3 regions of the Rhizobium pantanalense genome follow, and region 2 is predicted to be linked to each of the others. Evidence: predicted binding sites of a transcription regulator. Region 2 holds the regulator's gene; each other region holds the start of a gene.
The links. Region 2 encodes PhoB, which activates phosphate uptake and scavenging genes when phosphate is short. Its sites were predicted from a motif close to TGTCATNNANCTGTCAT; they were not measured.

Region 1: a site for PhoB is predicted at 2,377-2,393, ahead of PH558_RS04225 (BtaA family protein). Genes of this name have one in related genera too.
Region 3: a site for PhoB is predicted at 2,943-2,959, ahead of PH558_RS17600 (acid phosphatase). Genes of this name have one in related genera too.

The regions. Positions count from the first base shown of each region.
Region 1 covers NZ_JAQJCH010000001.1:881,954-888,482, reverse strand. Annotated here, with positions in the region: gene PH558_RS04235 (lytic transglycosylase domain-containing protein) at 1-833, shown strand, start outside; gene PH558_RS04230 (serine hydrolase domain-containing protein) at 862-2,250, opposite strand; gene PH558_RS04225 (BtaA family protein) at 2,443-3,690, shown strand; gene PH558_RS04220 (class I SAM-dependent methyltransferase) at 3,687-4,361, shown strand; gene PH558_RS04215 (glycoside hydrolase family 25 protein) at 4,574-5,365, shown strand; gene PH558_RS04210 (lytic murein transglycosylase) at 5,499-6,529, shown strand, end outside.
Region 2 covers NZ_JAQJCH010000003.1:139,236-145,764, forward strand. Annotated here, with positions in the region: gene argF (ornithine carbamoyltransferase) at 1-665, opposite strand, end outside; gene PH558_RS10060 (aspartate aminotransferase family protein) at 740-1,939, opposite strand; gene PH558_RS10065 (GcrA family cell cycle regulator) at 2,365-2,892, shown strand; gene phoB (phosphate regulon transcriptional regulator PhoB) at 3,086-3,769, opposite strand; gene phoU (phosphate signaling complex protein PhoU) at 3,801-4,514, opposite strand; gene pstB (phosphate ABC transporter ATP-binding protein PstB) at 4,566-5,381, opposite strand; gene pstA (phosphate ABC transporter permease PstA) at 5,397-6,529, opposite strand, start outside.
Region 3 covers NZ_JAQJCH010000006.1:336,241-342,769, forward strand. Annotated here, with positions in the region: gene pssA (CDP-diacylglycerol--serine O-phosphatidyltransferase) at 320-1,180, opposite strand; gene PH558_RS17595 (phosphatidylserine decarboxylase) at 1,201-1,899, opposite strand; gene PH558_RS17600 (acid phosphatase) at 2,204-2,902, opposite strand; gene PH558_RS17605 (ABCB family ABC transporter ATP-binding protein/permease) at 3,036-4,922, opposite strand; gene PH558_RS17610 (LysM peptidoglycan-binding domain-containing protein) at 5,127-6,529, opposite strand, start outside.

The DNA of each region.
Region 1 (6,529 bases), on a different contig from region 2:
AGGGACGCTTCGGCGCGCCTGTGGCGAATGCTGCCAATCAGGGAACCGCCGCAATCGCTGCAGCAACGGGCGCGCCCGCCGGCGGCACGTCAGCCGCAGCGGCTTATGCAGCATCCGACGTGCCCCTGGTGCCTTCCGTGGTTGCGATCCCCATGCCCAATCCGGCACGTCCAGGCGATGCCGCCCTCACGCCGGTTTCCGCCTCCGTGGCTCAGAGCGAGCCGACCATTCCGATGACATCGGATGTAGCGGCCATTCAGGTTGCCGTCCCGACGCCGCGTCCGGATTCGACGGCACAGGCAGAGGTCGCCTTCGCCACGCCCGCCCAGATCGGCATTCCGCGCTATGCGGACAACCGCATGCATTATGACTTCAATTTCGACAGCAGCGGCCCGACGGTCGTTCCCGCTGTCATGACCACCACCAACACTCCAAATTACGATTCCGACGTCCCGGCTGCGGAAAAGAGCTACGTAACGAAGCTCATTCAGAAATATGCCAAGATCTATGAAATTCCGGAATCCCTGATCCATCGCGTCGTTCACCGTGAAAGCCGCTACAATCCGAAAGCCTATAACCGCGCCGGATACTTCGGCCTGATGCAGATCAAGTACAATACGGCTAAGTCCATGGGCTACGAAGGCCCGGCATCCGGCCTCCTTGATGCCGAAACCAACATCAAATATGCCGCCAAATATCTACGCGGTGCCTGGATGACGGCGGACAGCAAGGCTCAGAACAAAGAAGCCAACGCCGTCCAGCTTTATGCCCGCGGCTATTATTACGACGCCAAGCGCAAAGGCCTGACGGACGTCGCTAACGGCAATTATTGATTTTACCAGAACCTTATGAGAAGCCGGCCTAGTTCGTGGCCGGCTTTATTGTATCCATGATCCGCTTCACCAAGATTTGCGGTCGATAATATGCCCAGGTCGGCGTCAACCCCATCCGGACGACAACGAGATTGGCCGACGGGACGATTGCGATCGTTTGACCGTCGTGGCCGGTCATCCAGAAGGTATCCGCAGGCAGGCCGAATTGCGCGTTGGAGCCGCCGGGGCCTGCAAGCCAGGCCTGAACCTGCGAATAAACGCCCTCGGAAGCATTCGTCGGCGTGCGCATGGCGCCGACAAAGCCTTCCGGCAGCAGGCGGTGCCCATTCCATACCCCATCCTGCAGCAGAAAGAGACCAAAGCGCGCCCAGTCCCGGGCATTGGCATAGAGATAGGAGCTGCCGACGAAGGTGCCGCGCTCATCGGCCTCGAAAACGGCGCTATACATGCCAAGCGGCCCGAAAAGTGCCTCGCGCGGATAGGAGATGGCAGCGCTCAGATTGGGCAGCCGGTTCATCCAGAGGCGCGAAAGCAGCGCTGCTGTACCGCTGGAATAGCTGAAACGCTCACCCGGCGCTGCCAACTGATGCGCGTTGGCTGCTATGCTGGTCACGTCCGCGTCGAGATAGAGCATGCGCGTTACATCCGATACGGTGCCATAGGATTCGTTGAACGCAAGCCCGCTTTCCATGGCAAGAAGATCGCTGAGCTTGATGTCCTTGCGTGAGTCAGCGCTCCATTGCGGCAGAAGATTTTGATCGTCAAAGGACATGCGCCCGGCCAGCATGAGTCGGCCGATGATGGCGGCATTGACCGTCTTGGTCATCGACCAGCCGATCAGCGGCGTTGCCTTGCTGAAGCCATCGCCATAAGTTTCAGCGACGATGCGCCCGTCTTTGACGACAACGATCGCGCGCATGGCAGGCCCGGCGAGATCCGAATTCGATACGATGTTGGCAAGTTTCGTCCCCTCGCCGTCCTGACCGAGGTTTACCGTATCCCCATCCGGCCACACAGCATCGTTCTTCGGCGCCTTGACCTTGTTGAGGAAGACAGCGCTGCGGGCCGCCTGCAGATCACCGTCCGGCACCAGCGCGCAACCGAGCGCCCCGCGATAGAGCGCACGGTTCGGCGCAAACAGCCCAAGGAAGCGGGCCGTGACGACCCCCTCGTCCCGGTCGACATAGACGCGAATGAGCTTCAATGCCGGATTGCCGGGAGCCTGCACATCCTCCTCCATCACCTTATCCGGGTCCCGTTTGGCCACGAACGTATTGGAGCAGACGATCTTTGCCGCGTAGCCATCACCGACCTTCAGCAATTCCGGCGGATAAAGAGAGAGCCAGACGGCCCCGCCGGCGACAATGATCAGCAGCAGAACAATAAGAGCCCCGATCACTCTCGATATCAAACGCATGTCACATATTCTCCAGAAAGGTAGGCGGAGACAATCAGGAAACGCAGCAAGATGAAAGACCTATGATGGTTAGAGCTCCTTAAATATGTGCAAGGATGCTTCTCCACCGGATCTGCCAACAGCCCGCGTCATCAGACTGTAGCATTGCCGGGTTACACGCCCTGAACTTCACAAATCGGTGACAAGACTCAGATGACGGAATTCGCCCCGGATGCCGGTCTCCAAAAGAACCGGAAACTCAAGGACGCTCTGCTGCAGCACAAGGCATTGTCCAAAGCGGGTCTCTCCGAGCGCTTGTTCGGCATGTTGTTTTCCGGCCTTGTCTATCCGCAGATCTGGGAAGATCCGGATATCGATATGGAGGCGATGGAGCTGCAGGCGCATCATCGCATCGTCACCATCGGTTCAGGCGGCTGCAACATGCTCGCCTACCTCTCGCAAAATCCGGCATCCATCGATGTCGTCGATCTCAATCGCCACCACATCGCACTGAACAAGCTGAAGCTCGCGGCCTTCCGCCTGCTTCCCGGTCATGCCGACCTGGTGCGCTTCTTCGGGACCCCCGACATTGCGGCCAATAGCCAGGCCTACGACCAGTTCATCGCGCCGCGCCTCGACACGGCAACGGCTGACTACTGGGATGGTCGCGATCTTTATGGCCGCCGCCGCATCACGGTCTTCAACCGCAACATCTACAAGACCGGCCTTCTCGGTCGGTTCATCGGCGCTGCCCATATACTGGCACGCCTGCACGGCGTCCGCCTCGACAAGATGACGGAAGCCCGCACGATGCGCGAGCAGCGTCAGTTCTTTGAAGAGGAGATCGCTCCGATCTTCGACAAGCCGGCGGTCCGCTGGCTGCTTGGCCGCAAGAGTTCGCTCTTCGGCCTCGGCATCCCGCCGCAGCAATATGACGAACTTGCGAGTCTCGCGAGCGACGATTCCATTTCCGCCGTGCTGAAACATCGGCTCGAAAAGCTCGCCTGTCATTTCCCGATGCGCGACAATTACTTTGCCTGGCAGGCATTCTCTCGGCGCTACGCTGCCCAGCACCAGGGGCCTCTGCCCACCTATCTCAAGCCGGAACACTATGCGGCGATCCGCGCCAATGCCGATCGTGTGAGCGTCCATCACGCCAATTTCACCGAGCTTCTCGCTTCGAAGCCGGCTGCCTCGCGCGATCGCTATGTCCTGCTCGATGCGCAGGACTGGATGACCGACGAGCAGCTCAACGGCCTTTGGGCGGAGATCACCCGTACGGCGCGCGAAGGCGCCCGCGTAATCTTCCGCACGGCTGCCGAAAAGAGCATCATCGAGGGCCGCCTCTCTCCCGCGATCCGTGATCAGTGGGTCTATTTCGAGGAGCGCTCACAGGAACTTAACACTCGTGACCGTTCGGCCATCTATGGCGGCTTCCACATCTACGGAAAAAAAGCGTGAGCCAGGCGGATACGGGCATAGAAAACAGCGCGAACAACCACGCCAAGCTGATGGACGGCATGTACCGCTATCAGCGCCACATCTATGACCTGACCCGCAAATATTACCTGTTCGGCCGCGATCGAACGATCGAACAGCTGAATGTTCCCGTCGGTGGCTCGCTCCTGGAAGTGGGCTGCGGCACAGGCCGCAATATGCTGCTCGCCTATCGGCGCTTCCCTTCTGCCCGCCTTTATGGTCTCGATATCTCGCAGGAAATGCTGATTTCCGCCCGCAATAATTTCCGCGGCCTGAAACAGATGCCGGATTTTCGTGTCGCCGATGCCACAGCCTTTTCCGCTGCCGATTTCGGCACCAACGGCTTTGACCGCGTCATGATTTCCTACGCGCTGTCGATGATCCCCGACTGGAAAAATGCCATCGACGCGTCGCTCGATGCTGTCGCACCGGGCGGTGAGCTACACATCGTCGATTTCGGCCAGCAGGAAGGGTTGCCAGGCTGGTTCCGTGCCATACTCAAAGGCTGGCTGAAGAAATTCCACGTCACTCCCCGCGCCGATATTCTGACAGTGCTCGAAGAGAAGGCTGCAGTGCGGGGCATGTCGGTGAAAACCGAAAAGATCGGCCGTGGTTATGCCTGGCGGGCCGTAGCGACCCGGCACGGCGCCTGAGCGGCGACAGATTCCAGCGCGAATTCGGTTCCGAAGACGCCAAGCATAAGAATTTGCTTGAAGATAACGCATTTTTTACGTTGATATGGTGAATAAAGTGGCAAGACCAGCTGGCAACGGTATGGTCTGCCGCTCTTTCGGATTCTCGGGGACCACATTACGGAAGCCAAGTCTTGGGGCAGCAAGATCACTCGGGCCATAACAGGATATCTATGCGCCGGCTTCTGGCATGCCTACTGCCGCTCGCTCTTGCCTTGACTGGTTGCACGACGGGCTATGATGCCTTATCGACGGCGGCCCTTCCCAAGACCAGATTCGCCGATACAAAGCCCCAGGACTTCGGCCGCGATCATCCGCAGCGCCATCCCATCCATGGCATCGATATTTCCAAGTGGCAGGGCGATATCGATTGGAAAGCCGTCAAGGGTTCGGGTGTCGCCTTCGTCTTCATCAAGGCGACGGAGGGCAAGGACCGGATCGATCCGCGCTTCACCGAGTATTGGAATGAAGCGAGCGCTGCTGGGCTTCTGCATGCGCCCTATCATTTCTTCTATTTCTGCTCGACGGCCGACGAGCAGGCCGATTGGTTCATCCGCAACGTGCCGAAGGATGCCATGGCGCTTCCGCCCGTCGTCGACGTCGAATGGAACCCCGGCTCCCCGACCTGCAAGACCAGACCGGCTCCTGAAACGGTACGCAGCGAGATCAAACGCTTTATGGATCGCCTGCAGGCTTATTACGGCAAGCGCCCGATCATCTATACTTCGGTCGACTTCCATCGTGAAAATCTAGTCGGCTATTTCCAGGACTATCACTTCTGGGTCCGATCCGTTGCCAAGCACCCGAAAGAGACTTATGCGGGTCGCAACTGGGCCTTCTGGCAATATACATCTACGGGTGTCATTCCGGGGATCAAAGGCCCGACGGACATCAATGTTTTCGGCGGCTCCGAGCAGAACTGGCAAAACTGGGTGGCTGCAGTAGAGAAGCAGGGAAATTCTTAATACTGGGCCCATTTCTCTCTTGCTTATGTCACAATCTTCTGTGAAAGCGACCCTATTCTATCACTAGGAAGGATCGCTCATGGATCGTCACACCATTCGACGCGGCGCTCTTGCGTTGCTCCTCGCCTCAGCCATGACCGGTACGGCATTGGCACAAAGTGCAGCCCCGGCCACAGTGCCGCCCGCGAGCAGCGATGCCACTCCAAAAGTAGCCTGCGGCGGCGATCTCAACGCATTCCTCGCTGGTGTAAAGGCCGAGGCGATTGCGGATGGCGCTGATGCTGCAGCCGCCGACAAGACGCTCGCCGGCGCCCAGATCGACCAGAAGGTCCTTGCCATGGACCGCAGCCAGGGCGTCTTCCGTCAGACCTTCCTCGAATTCTCTCAGCGCACCGTCAGCCAGGGGCGCCTCGACATCGGCCGCCAGAAGATGAAGCAATATGCCGAAATCTTCGCCAAGGCCGAACAGGACTATGGCGTGCCTCCCGGCGTCATCACCGCCTTCTGGGCGATGGAAACCGATTTTGGTGCCGTTCAGGGCAATTTCAACACCCGCAACGCGCTGGTCACCCTCTCGCACGATTGCCGCCGGCCGGACTTCTTCCGCCCGCGCCTGATCGCACTGATCGAACTCGTCCAGCGCGGCGATGTCGACCCGGCAACGACGACGGGCGCATGGGCCGGCGAAATCGGCCAGACGCAGATGCTGCCGCCCGACATCATCGCTTATGGCACCGATGGTGACGGCGATGGCCATGTCAACCTGAAGACCAGCGCACCTGACGTCATTCTGACGACCGCACGTTTCCTCCAGCATCTCGGCTTCCAGCGCGGCCAGCCCTGGCTGCAGGAGGTGACGGTTCCGGACAATCTTCCCTGGGAAAAATCCGGCATCGGCGGCCCGCTGACTGCGGGCGATTGGTTCAAGCTGGGCGTCACCCCCCGCGACGGCAATACGAGCTTCGGCTCCCTACCCGCCGCTCTCATCCTGCCGCAGGGTCGCAAGGGGCCCGCCTTCCTGACCTATCCGAACTACAATACTTATCTCGGCTGGAACCAGTCGTTCATCTACACGACCTCGGCCGCCTATTTCGCCACCCGATTTGCCGGCGCTCCGCCCTATAACAAGGGCAATCCCGAGCCAGGCCTGAACGATGTCGACAT
Region 2 (6,529 bases):
GTTACCACGCAATCGGCGCCGGCGACCGCACGGTCTGCATCATGCGAGAGCATGATTTCGGCGCCCTCGTTGCGGGCCCAGTTCAGATAGTGATCCTTCGGCTCAGAACCAAGGGGTACCGCCATATTCATGCGATAGCCGAAGCGCGCGGCCCCTTCGATTAGCGAATGCAGCACGTTGTTACCGTCGCCCGTCCACGCGAGCGTCTTGCCCTTGATTGGGCCGCGATGCTCCTCGAAGGTCATGATATCCGCCATAATCTGGCAAGGATGCGTATCGTCGGTCAGCGCATTGATGACTGGAACGGTCGCATGTTCGGCCAGCTCCAGCAGGCGCGAATGATCGGTCGTGCGGATCATGATCGCATCGACATAGCGCGACAGCACCTTGGCCGTATCGCCGATGGTCTCGGCGCGGCCAAGCTGCATCTCGGTGCCCGAGAGGAACAGCGTCTCGCCGCCCAGCTGGCGCATACCGACATCGAAGGAGACGCGGGTTCGGGTGGACGGCTTCTCGAAGATCATCGCCAGCATCTTGCCGGTCAGCGGCTTGTCGGCCGTGCCGGCCTTCTGCGCGCTTTTTCGCACGATCGCGTCGTCGATGATATTGCGCAGATCGGCAGCCGGAACGGCAGAGAGGTCGAGAAAGTGTTTCGGAGAAGCCATGTCCTTACCTGTACTTCAGAAAAAACAATAACGCCCGCGAGGGGCAGGAACGCCCCCAAATGCGGGCGATAAGCTTAAGCCGATTTTTTGACGCGGGCAGCGCGCGCACGCTCGGCAGCACGCTCCAGGCGAGCGAGACCTTCGCGCGCTTCTTCGGCCGTGACGACCAGCGGCGGCAGCAGGCGGATGACGTTATCGCCAGCCGGCACGCCAAGCAAATGCTCGGCGCGGATCGCCTGCAGCAGCTCCGCCTGCGGGATGGCCGCCTTGACACCAAGCATCAGGCCTTCGCCGCGAACGTCCTCGATGATATCCGGGAAGCGATCCTTGAGCGAGGCGAGCCCCTGGCGGAACACCAGCGCTACATCGCGCACATGCTGCAGGAAGCCTTCGGCAAGCACGATGTCGAGAACGGCGTTGCCGACTGCCATGGCAAGCGGATTGCCGCCATAAGTCGAACCGTGTGTGCCGGCTTTCATACCGGAAGCGGCTTCCGCCGTCGCAAGGCACGCACCGAGCGGGAAGCCACCGCCGATGCCCTTGGCGACCGCCATGATATCGGGCTTGATGCCGGCCCATTCGTAGGCAAAGAGCTTGCCCGTGCGGCCGACGCCACACTGTACTTCGTCGAGGATCAGCAGCAGGCCGTGCTCATCGCAGATCTCACGCAGCCCGCGCAGAAACTCGTTGGTCGCGGGACGAATGCCGCCCTCGCCCTGGACCGGCTCGATCAGGATCGCAGCCGTCGCATCCGTGATGGCGGCACGCACGGCATCGAGATCACCGAACTCCACCTGATCGAAACCCGGTGCCTTAGGCCCGAAGCCCTCGATATACTTCTCCTGGCCACCTGCGGCGATGGTCGCGATGGTGCGGCCGTGGAAGGCGCCCTCGAAGGTGATGATATGGAACTTCTCGGGATGCCCCTTGGCGAATTGATAGCGCCGCGCCGTCTTGATGGCGCATTCCAGCGCCTCGGCGCCTGAATTGGTGAAGAACACCTTGTCGGCGAAGGTCGCTTCCGTCAGCCGCTTCGACAGCTTCTCCTGACCAGGCACCTCATAAAGGTTGGACAGATGCCAGACCTTGTCGGCCTGGGCCTTCAATTCGGCGACGAGATGGGGATGAGCGTGACCGAGCGAGTTGACCGCGACGCCGGCTGCGAAATCGAGGTAGCGCTCGCCATTTTCGGTGACCAGCCACACGCCCTCGCCTCGCTCGAACCGTAACGGAGCGCGCATATAGGTGTCATAAAGCGGCGTGGTCTCGGCCATGGCCATATCTCCTCGATCACAACTTTAAGGACCGATCGCTTCCATTTGATGAAACGGGTCCGAAAAAATCAAAAATGCCGCCTTGCGGCGGCCTGGGCACTATTGATGTTTTGCACCGCGATGTCAACAAAACTGGCGCTTTAGCAGGTGCGAGATAGCGCTTGCGGGCAAAAGAGATAGGTTCAGCCGCGCCTATTGCAGAAATGCCACGCCTGGGCAGCAAGTTGGGGAAAACCTCGAAATCGATTCCTCAAGATTCTCGCGACTCTTGTCACGGAGTCAGCCTCACACTAGGTTAAAAAGCAATTGCTAGACTGCATGCGGCGGAACTAGTCACCACAATTTTAGAGCGTTTCGCGCCTCGTTCCCATGCGAGGCAATGGTGAGGGATTCTGCCATCGGAAACGCGACAGCGGAGACAGGGCATGAATTGGACAGACGAACGCGTCGAGAAGCTGAAAAAGCTATGGTCCGAAGGGTTGAGCGCCAGCCAGATCGCTGCGCAGCTCGGTGGCGTGAGCCGTAATGCCGTCATCGGCAAGGTGCACCGCCTGAACCTTCCTGGCCGAGCGAAGGCGGGCGGCACGGCAACCGCGGCGCGCACGCCGAAGCGCAGCGCAGCAGCACCCCGCACCGCAACCTACGGATCGCGCGTTGCCACCCGTACGGTCGTCGCCCGCCAGCAGGGCGCAACCATGCTGAAGGAAGAGATCGAGGTCGATTCCGTCAATGAAATCCAGTATCGTCCGGCATCGAACGTCGTCGTTCCGATCTCTCGCCGCCTCGGCCTGACGGAACTGACGGAGCGCACCTGCAAGTGGCCGGTCGGCGACCCGCTGAAGGACGACTTCCACTTCTGCGGCAATGACAGCCCGGATTCTTCGCCGTACTGCACCTATCATCAGCGCATGGCATACCAGCCGGTGCATGACCGCCGTCGCAACAACGGCTGAAAGTCACAGCAAGACAATGAGAAACGGGCCCATCGAGGCCCGTTTTTCTATTTCCGCCGCTATTTAAAGCACGTCACGATCTTTCAGATTCGCTTCCCGTGCTTTAGGTTTTCCGTCTGGCGCATGTCGTTCTCGCAAAACCGCTACGCACTTTTGCGCGACATGCTTTAGTGATACCCGAGCGGCAAACCGCTCAGGTTTCCATGGAATAGCCCGCGCCGCGAACGGTGCGGATGACATCCTGCATATTGGAGAAATTGAGCGCCTTGCGCAGGCGGCCGACATGGACGTCGACAGTGCGTTCGTCGACGTAGATATCGTGACCCCATACGCCGTCGAGCAGCTGCGAGCGCGAGAAGACGCGGCCGGGCGAGGACATCAGGAATTCCAGCAGGCGGAATTCCGTCGGCCCCAGCCGTACTTCGCGGCTCTTGCGGTGGACGCGATGGGTTTCTCGGTCCAGCTCGATATCGCCGCAGCGCAGCACCGTGGAGAGAACCTCCGGGCGGGCACGCCGCAGCATCGCCTTGACGCGAGCCATCAGCTCCGGCGTCGAGAACGGCTTGACGACATAATCGTCCGCGCCGGTCGAAAGCCCACGCACGCGCTCGCTTTCCTCGCCGCGGGCCGTCAGCATGATGATCGGCAGTCGCTCCGTCTCCGGCCGCATACGCAGCCGGCGGCAGAGCTCGATGCCCGATACGCCGGGGAGCATCCAGTCGAGGATCAGGAGATCGGGGATGCGCTCCTGGAGACGCAGCTCGGCCTCATCGCCTCTGAGGATCGTGTCGACCTCGAAGCCTTCGGCCTCAAGATTGTAGCGCAGCAGAACGCTGAGCGCTTCCTCGTCTTCTACAACAGCAACTCTCGGAACCATGCGCCTATGGTCTCCTTTCTTCGCTTCCAGATTATTCCGTCACTGCGCCGACGGTATTGGCGGTATCGTCCTTCGGGCGCTCGCCTTCGGGCTGAGCACCTGTCGCCATGTAATAGATCGTCTCGGCGATATTGGTGGCGTGGTCGCCGATGCGCTCGATGTTCTTGGCGCAGAAGAGAAGATGCGTGCAGGTGGTGATGTTGCGCGGATCTTCCATCATGTAGGTCAGCATCTCGCGGAAGAGCGAGGTGTACATGGCGTCGATTTCCTCGTCACGTTCGCGGATCGACACCGCCTTATCGGGCGAGCGGGTCGCGTAGACATCGAGAACTTCCTTGAGCTGGCTCAGCGCCAGTTCGGAGAGATGCTCGATGCCGCGGGCGAGACGGCGGGGGACGCCAGTGCCCTGCACGGCGATGACGCGCTTTGCGGTGTTCTTTCCGAGATCGCCGACGCGCTCCAGGTCAGAAGCGATGCGGATCGATCCCATGATTTCGCGAAGGTCGGCTGCCATCGGCTGGCGGCGGGCGATGGTGACGATCGCCTTGTCACCGACTTCGCGCTCGGCATGGTCGAGAACCACGTCGTCGGAGATGACTTTCTGGGCCAGAGCCGCGTCGCTGTTGACGAGAGCGCGTACGCTGTCGCTAACCATCTGCTCGGCCAGGCCGCCCATTTCAGCAATGCGGCGCGTCAGGAACTTCAGGTCTTCGTCATAGGCTGACAGAATGTGAGTGGAGACCATTTTTCTATCCTCAAAGTGAACTGTGTGAAAGGAGCCGCGCGCCTGCCATCATCAACCAAAACGGCCCATGATGTAATCCTGCGTGCGGAAATCGTCGGGATTGGTGAACATCTTATCGGTGTCGTTCTCCTCGACCAGGTGGCCGAGATGAAACATTGCGGTACGCTGCGAGACGCGGGCTGCCTGCTGCATGGAATGCGTCACGATGACGATGGTGAAATTCTCCCGCAGCTCGTGGATGAGATCCTCGACCTTGGCGGTCGCGATCGGATCGAGCGCCGAGCACGGCTCGTCCATCAGGATGACCTCCGGGCTGACGGCAACGGCGCGCGCGATGCACAGACGCTGCTGCTGACCGCCCGACAAGCTCGTGCCGGCGTCATGGAGGCGATCCTTCACCTCACCCCAGAGACCGGCCTTCTGCAGGCTTGTTTCGACGATATGCTGGAGATCGGCCTTTGAGCGATGCAGGCCATGGATGCGCGGACCGTAGGCGACGTTCTCATAGATGGACTTCGGAAACGGGTTGGGCTTCTGGAAGACCATGCCGACGCGCGCGCGCAATTCCACCACGTCAATGCTGTCGTCGTAGACATCCTGATCGTCGAGCGTGATCTTGCCGGTGACGCGGCAAGTCTCGATCGTATCGTTCATGCGGTTGAGGCAGCGCAGGAAGGTGGACTTGCCGCAGCCTGAAGGGCCGATCAGAGCCGTGACCGTATTGGCGCGGATCTTCAGATTGACGTCGAAGAGCGCCCGCTTGTGGCCGTAATAGACCGAAACATCCTGGCCGATCATCTTGTAGGGGATCGTCGTCATCTTCTTGGCCAAGGCTCTTTCGCTGGCGGCTTCCGTCATCATGTTCATTTCGTGCGCCCTCCCTTACCAGCGCCGCTCGAAGCGGCGGCGCAGCAGGATGGCGCCGATGTTCATCGCGACGAGGAAGAAGAGAAGCACAATGATGGCGCCGGATGTCCTTTCGACGAAGGCCCGCTCGGCTTCGCTCGCCCACATGTAGATCTGCACCGGCAGCGCCGTCGAAGGATCGAGCGGCGATGCCGGATAGTTGGCAACGAAGGCGACCATGCCGATCAGAAGCAATGGCGCGGTCTCGCCAAGCGCATGGGCAAGCCCCAGGATCGTGCCTGTCAGAATGCCGGGCATCGCAAGCGGCAACACATGATGGAAGACCATCTGCATCCGCGAAGCCCCAAGCCCGAGCGCCGCGCTGCGGATCGACGGCGGCACGGCCCGCAGCGCCGAGCGTGTGGCGATAATGATCATCGGCAGCGTCATCAGGCTCAGCACGAGACCGCCGACCAGCGAGGCCGAGCGCGGCAGACCCATCATGTTGATGAAGATCGAGAGGCCCAGCAGGCCGTAGACGATCGAGGGGACGGCAGCGAGATTGTTGATGTTGACCTCAATCAGATCCGTCAGCCGGTTCTTCTGCGCGAACTCCTCCAGATAGATCGACGCCGCGACTCCGACCGGCAAGGCAAGTACGAGAACGGTCAGCATCAGGTAGAACGAGCCGATCAGCGCGACGCCGAGCCCGGCGGCTTCCGGCCGGCTCGAATTGCCCGATACGAAGAGGCCGCTGTTGAAGGCCTTGTAAAGCGCGCCGCTTTCGCTGAGTTTCTTCATCCACGCGACCTGACGGTCGGACACCTTTCGATCCTTCTCGTCGACCTTCAGATCGATCTGGCCTTTGTTGGCGGAATCGATATTGGCGCTGGCGAGGAAGGTGACGTTCTGCGTCGTTCCGATGATCGAGGGATTGACGACGACCCTGTCCCGCAGCGCGATCCTGGCGCCGTCCGACACCATCGCCGTCGCCTCGCGAACGAGCGCACGGTTGCCCGGATCGATGCCAAGCGCCTTCACCAGTGCATCGCGGACCAGAACCGGGTAGTTGGCCGATATCAGCACCTTCGGATCGCTCGTGCGCTTACCCGCCGGGTCGATCACCTTCTCGGAGAATTCGATCGGTAGGGTAATCGAGGTCTGAACGA
Region 3 (6,529 bases), on a different contig from region 2:
CCTCACCATGCTCCCCCGGAGCATTTTTCGATTCACAGTCGAGTAGTGCTTTTTGTCGTAAATCATGACAAATCGAAGGCGTTTTCCAATCAGCTTTTGTAAACAACGACCATATTTCGAGAGATTAGCGCCGAAACCTCGTGTAGAATCCGCGCTGCCGCAATGTTTGAATCTGCGGAAATATCGCGCCGATCTGGCTTCCCGTTGCGCCGATGAGCGACCGTCATGCCTCTGATTGATAAGGGAGGCTTACAGACTAGCGGTTGCAGCCCGGCGATGCCACCAGAGGACTGTTGTGCAACGGTTTGATATGCCGGCGCTAGATATGCCGGCCGATGTCGTCGTTGGAATCGTCGACATTGGGATCGGCGGGTCCATTGATGGTGTAGGTGCCGTATTTCTTTGCCCAGGAGCGTGCGCCGAAGGGCAGGGACAGCAAATAGATGACGACGGTCACGACCATGACATGCCACGTATAGCTCATCAGCAGCGCGACATAGACGACGAGGCCGAGCATGATCGGCAGCACCAGATCGCGCCTTACGCCATTGCCTTCCGATTTGCCGGACCATACCGGCAGGCGGCTGACCAGCAGGAAGCCGATGAGGACGGTGTAGGCTGCACCCCATAAGGCGAAGGTGTGGTCCGGCGTCAAGCCGAGAAAGCCCAGATAAACAGGCAGCAGCACCAGCATGGCGCCGGCAGGCGCGGGTACGCCGACGAAATATTCCGACTGCCAGGAGGCCTTGTGCTCGCGCTCGGCCATGACGTTGAAGCGGGCGAGCCGCAGCCCGGCAGCGATCGTGTAGATCAGCGCCGCGATCCAGCCAAGCGAGCGGGCCTGGTCGAGCAGGAAAACGTAGACGACGAGTGCCGGGGCAACGCCGAAATTGACGATGTCGGCGAGCGAATCCATCTGCGCGCCGAACTTCGAGGTGGCCTTCATCAGCCGCGCGACGCGCCCGTCGATACCGTCGAGGAAGGCGGCGACCAGCACGGCCACGACGGCAAGTTCGTAGCGGTTTTCGAAAGCGAGGCGAATGCCGGTCAGCCCCGAGCAGATCGCCAGCACGGTGATCATGTTCGGCACGATCAGCCGCAACGGAATTTCCCGGAGACGCGGTCCGCGTGCTTCGTCGTTAGGCCCGTGTGGCTCGAAAGGCGGAAAAGGCGTCTTCATCTCGCTCGTATTCCTACACTTCAGCTACGGCGGCTAAGGGTTGCGCCCTTGGCCGAGCCGAATTCGGCAATGACGGTTTCGCCGGCGATCGCCCGCTGGCCGACGGCAACACGCGACGAAGCACCTTCCGGCAGGAAGACATCGAGGCGCGAGCCGAAGCGGATGAGGCCGATGCGCTCGCCGGCATCCAGCGGCTCGTTCGGATGGACGAAGCAAAGAATGCGCCGGGCAACAAGGCCGGCAATCTGCACGACGCCGATTTCGCCATGTTTCGTTTCGATCACGAGGCCGTTGCGCTCGTTCTGTTCGCTGGCCTTGTCGAGTTCGGCATTGAGGAAGCTGCCCTGGCGATAGGCGATGTTGGTGATGCGGCCGCGCATCGGCGAACGGTTCACATGGCAATCGAAGACGTTCATGAAGATCGAGATACGCAGCATCGGCTGGCTGCCGAGGTTGAGCTCAGCCGGCGGTGTCACCATCTGCACGCTCGAAACCTTGCCGTCTGCCGGCGATATCGCCAGATCATCGTCCTGGGGCGTCAGGCGTTCGGGGTCGCGGAAGAAATAGGCGCACCAAAGCGTCAGGATCAGGCCGATCCAGAAGAGCGGCTTGAAGATCCAACCGAGCACCAGCGACGCGACGAAGAAGCCTGCAACGAAGGGATAGCCCTCCTTGTGTACGGGAACGATGACATTGCGTACGCTGTTCATCAAGCTCATCTATGGCCTACTCCGTTAGGGCATTCCCGTTAGGAACCGACTTTCGGTCCTCGACAAGATCATGCCAGTCAAAAGAATGAGAACAAGATAAGCGGTCTTGCTCTGAATACCAGTCGAGCGTGACTACAGGCAAACTCTGTCATGGGCAATGGTTTCGCGCGCTCGTCCTCAACGCAATCCGCGTCGAGCAAGATGCCAACGTTCCCCTGACTTGAAAAGTGTCGCCCTTGGAAACCCTGCAGGACGCAACGAAAAGGCCGCCGATGGCGGCGGCCTCCTGTGTACTGCGTCGGCCGATAGGAAGTCAGAGGCCGAGAGCGGCGCGCAGTTCAGCCTTGGCGCCTTCGTACTCGGTCTTGTAGTCCTCATGCGTCATGATGGTTTCGGCGATGACGGTGCCTGCGATGCGGCCTGCTTCGATATCGGAAGCATAGTGGATGCCGCCGACAATACGATTATGGCCATATTCCCAGGCGCGGGCCATGATGACGGCACGCTTTTCCGGCATCATGTTGGCAAGCACGATGCCCATCAGCGTGCCGACCGTGGTGTGGCCGGACGGATAGGAGCCGGACTTGGAGAGCGGCACAATCGGCTTGACCAGATCGCTGTAGAGATGCGGGCGCGGACGCTTCCAGACATCCTTGGCGGGATCGACGACGGCGCCTTCGGTCTCGACGACGCGATCGAAGAAGGCCGAAAACTTCGGCAGGTTTTCCTTGGTGAATTTCGGATTGTCGATGACGTCGGAGAAGCGCCAGACGTTCTCTTCGGCGTCGGCCACTGCGCGAGCCGCCATTTCCGGCGTGCGAGTCACCTGGATCGTTAGGATTTCGCCGAGCTCGGCCTTCATCTGCGCGGAATCATTGGCCGGCGGAGGCGGCAGCAGATCGAGGAGGTTGATCTCCTTTGCATCGGTGAAAGGCTTGGCATCTTCGGCGAAAACCGGCGAGGCCAGGCCGACAACGAGCAACAGGCTTAAAGCTTTGGCAAAAGTACGCATTTGGGGGCTCCGTTGAAAAAGACCCTCGTACCTAGCAAGCTGTCATCTCAGTCTCGTGACAACAATCGGTGCATAATCACTGCGTCCCCCTGCTTGCCATCGGGGCGCAGAATGCAACGTCTCTCGGGCTTTCTCACTTTGCCGGTGCCAGCCGGTCGATAACACCCAGATCGTCGCTCTCACGCACTTGCTTCAGATGCTCCTCGGCCTGCGTCGCCTCGCGCTGGCGGTTCCACATGGAGGCGTAGAGGCCGTTTCGCGCCAGAAGATCGGCATGTGTGCCACGCTCGGCGATGACGCCGCTTTTCAGCACGATGATCTCATCCGCGCCGATGACGGTCGACAGCCGATGCGCGATGACAAGCGTCGTGCGGTTCTTGGAGACGACGTCGACGGCGGCCTGTATTTCGCGCTCGGTCGTCGTATCGAGCGCCGAGGTCGCCTCGTCGAGGATCAGAACCGGCGGCGATTTGAGAACGGTGCGCGCGATCGCCACGCGCTGTTTCTCGCCGCCAGACAATTTGAGGCCGCGTTCGCCGACCTTGGTCTCGAAACCTTCGGGCAGCTGACGGATGAAATCGCCGATCTGGGCGATCTCCGCTGCTCCAGTCACTTCCGCTTCGCTCGCGCCCGGCCGGCCATAGCGGATGTTGTAGGCGATGGTGTCGTTGAAGAGCACGGTATCCTGCGGCACCATACCGATGACTTTTCGCAGGCTCTTCTGCGTGACGGTTCGCAGGTCCTGGCCGTCGATGGTGATCGTGCCGTCCTGCACATCGTAGAAACGATAGAGGAGCCGCGACAGTGTCGATTTTCCGGCGCCCGAAGGCCCGACCACGGCGACCGTCTTGCCTGCCGGCACCTCGAAGGAGATGCCCTTCAGGATCGGCCGTGCCGGATCATAGGCGAAATGCACGTCCTTGAACGCGATCGCGCCATTGCCGATGACGAGCTCCTTGGCGTCAGGCGCATCGACCACCTCGGGCTTGACCTCGAGCAGGTCGAACATTTCCTCGATATCGGTCAGGCCCTGGCGTATTTCGCGATAGACGAAGCCGATGAAGTTGAGCGGCACGGAGAGCTGCAGCAGCATCGCGTTGATGAAGACGAAGTCGCCAACCGTGTGATGGCCGTTCAGGACCGACCAGCCGGACATGACCAGCATCACCGTCGTACCAAGGCCGAAGATCAAGCCTTGGCCGAAGTTAAGCCAGCCAAGCGACGTCCAGACACTGGTGGCTGCCTTTTCATACCGCTCCATCGATTGATCGAAGCGTCTGGCTTCCATCTCCTCGTTGCCGAAATATTTGACCGTCTCGAAGTTCAGCAGCGAATCGATCGCTTTGGTGTTGGCATCGGTGTCGCTGTTGTTCATCGTCCGGCGGATGGAGATGCGCCAGTCGCTCGCCTTGACGGTGAACCAGATGTAGAGCCAGACCGTGACAGCCGTGACCGCGAGATAGGAAAAGCCATAGCCGCGCCAGAAGATGATGGCGGTCAGCAGGAATTCGATGAAGGTCGGAAACGTGTTGAGGATCGTGAAGCGGACAATCGTCTCGATGCCCTTGGTGCCGCGCTCGATGATGCGCGAGAGGCCGCCGGTCTTGCGCTCCAGATGGAAACGCAGCGAGAGCTCGTGCATGTGCACGAAGGTCCTGTAGGCGAGCTGGCGCACCGCATATTGGCCGACACTCGCAAACAGCGCGTCGCGCAACTGATTGAGGCCGAGCTGGATCAGGCGTGTCGCGTTCGTGGCGATGATCAAGGCGATGGCGCCGACCAGGAAGGCCGGCAGTATGCCTTGCATGTCGAGCTTGCCGTTCAGCGCATCGACGGACCATTTGAAGAAGTAGGGGACCAGCAGCAGGAAGAATTTCGAGACCAGTAGGAAGACGGTCGCCCAGACCACCCGCATCTTCAGATCCATGCGCCCGCTTGGCCACATGTAAGGCCAGAGATTGACGATCGTGTTCAACGGATTGCTGGAATCCGCCGATATGGTTTTCTTCTGGCCTGCCATGTCCGTCTCCGGCGAATGATTGGGCAGCCGGGCGTGACAGTGTTTGCACAGCCGACTGGCAAGCCTTCATAGCCAAGACATGGCCGTTGTGGGAAGGCTATGGGGTCGGGCGACGCTTATACTATTTTCATGCCGTGTAAAAGCAGCGGCCAGGCGTGGATGCGCCTGGTCGCTGCTAATGTCCTCAATGCACTACAGTTGCTACTAGAGATGCTCGCCCGAAAGCCGCTTACGATGAAGCTCCTCGGCGTTCGGCAATGCATCCTTCGGCAGGCCGAAGACCTGACCCGGCAGAATACGGTCCGGATCGTTGATCTTGTCTTCGTTGGCCAGATAGATCGTCGTATAGCGCACGCCCGCACCGTAGATGCGGCGTGAGATCTGCCACAGCGTATCGCCGCGACGGATGATGACGGCATTGGTGTCCTGCGACAGCGGTGCCTGCTCGAGCGTCTTCGGGCCGCTGTCGTTGGATGAGACCTCTGTGTTCGGCTGTGCCGGTGCCGTCTGAACAGGCTCGGTGATAACAGCGATCATCTGTTCGAGCCCAGGCAGCGCCGCGCCGACCGATTTCGGATCTTTCGGCAAAGCAAGCAAGGTGGCAAGCGCCCTGGAGGCCGTGCTGGAAGCGTCGGCCGCAGCTTTCTTCAGCGCAGCACTGGCGTTGATGGTCGGCCGGAATTCCGACAGTGACTTGAGCGCGATTTCCGTGCCTGAGCGGGCGGCTGCGAGCTGTTCCGTATTCGGCTGCTTGCCGTCGGTAAAGAGGCCCTTGAGCAGCGCAAAAGCCTTTCCAGCGCCTTCCTTGAGCTTGGCAAGCTCGCCCTCGTCGAGCGGTACCATGTTTGCTGTGGTCGCCTGTGCCTGACCATTGGCGGCGGGGGTCTGCGCCGCGACCGTCACCTGATTGCCCTCGGGACGCGTGAAGTTGACGCTGGTCCGCACCACGACCTTGCCGGCTCCGTCGAGCACGTCGACGCGGATCTTGTGATCGCCGACGGCAAGCGGCATGGGTCCGTCTACCACGAAGTGACCGTCCGCACCCACGACGTTCTCACCGATGAGCTTCTCGTCGGCATAGGCGCGGACCTTGGCGTTCGGCTTTGTGGTGCCGGCAACGAAGATATGGTTGTTTTCGATCTCCACCGCATTGACCATGACGTCTTGATCCGCCTCCGCCTTTGCTGCCGGTGGCGTTGCCGCGCCTGCCGCAGGATTGGCGGATGCGATTGCCGTACCATTCTGTTGCGGTTTGGCATCTGCCGTTGCCGCCGGCTTATCCGTCGCTTTGGCCTGGGCGTCGGCTGCTGACGTGTCCTGTTCGCCCGCGGCCACGCGGCCCTGCTTGGCGGAAGGCGCGGTGATGATGCGGCTTGCAGCGCCTGGCTTCGACACCATCGCGAGGACCTGGGAGGAGTTGTCCTTCGGCACGGAGACGGTGGCGACTTCCTCGGAATTGACGGCCTTGCCGTCCTTGCCGGTGGCGCGCAGCACCAGTTCGTGGTCTCCAGGCGGCAGCGGATTGTCGAGTACGGCGGCAAAGTCGCCGCTCGGGCCGACATTGATCGTCGTGACGACCTTTTCGCCGTCGACGATCTCCAGCTTGG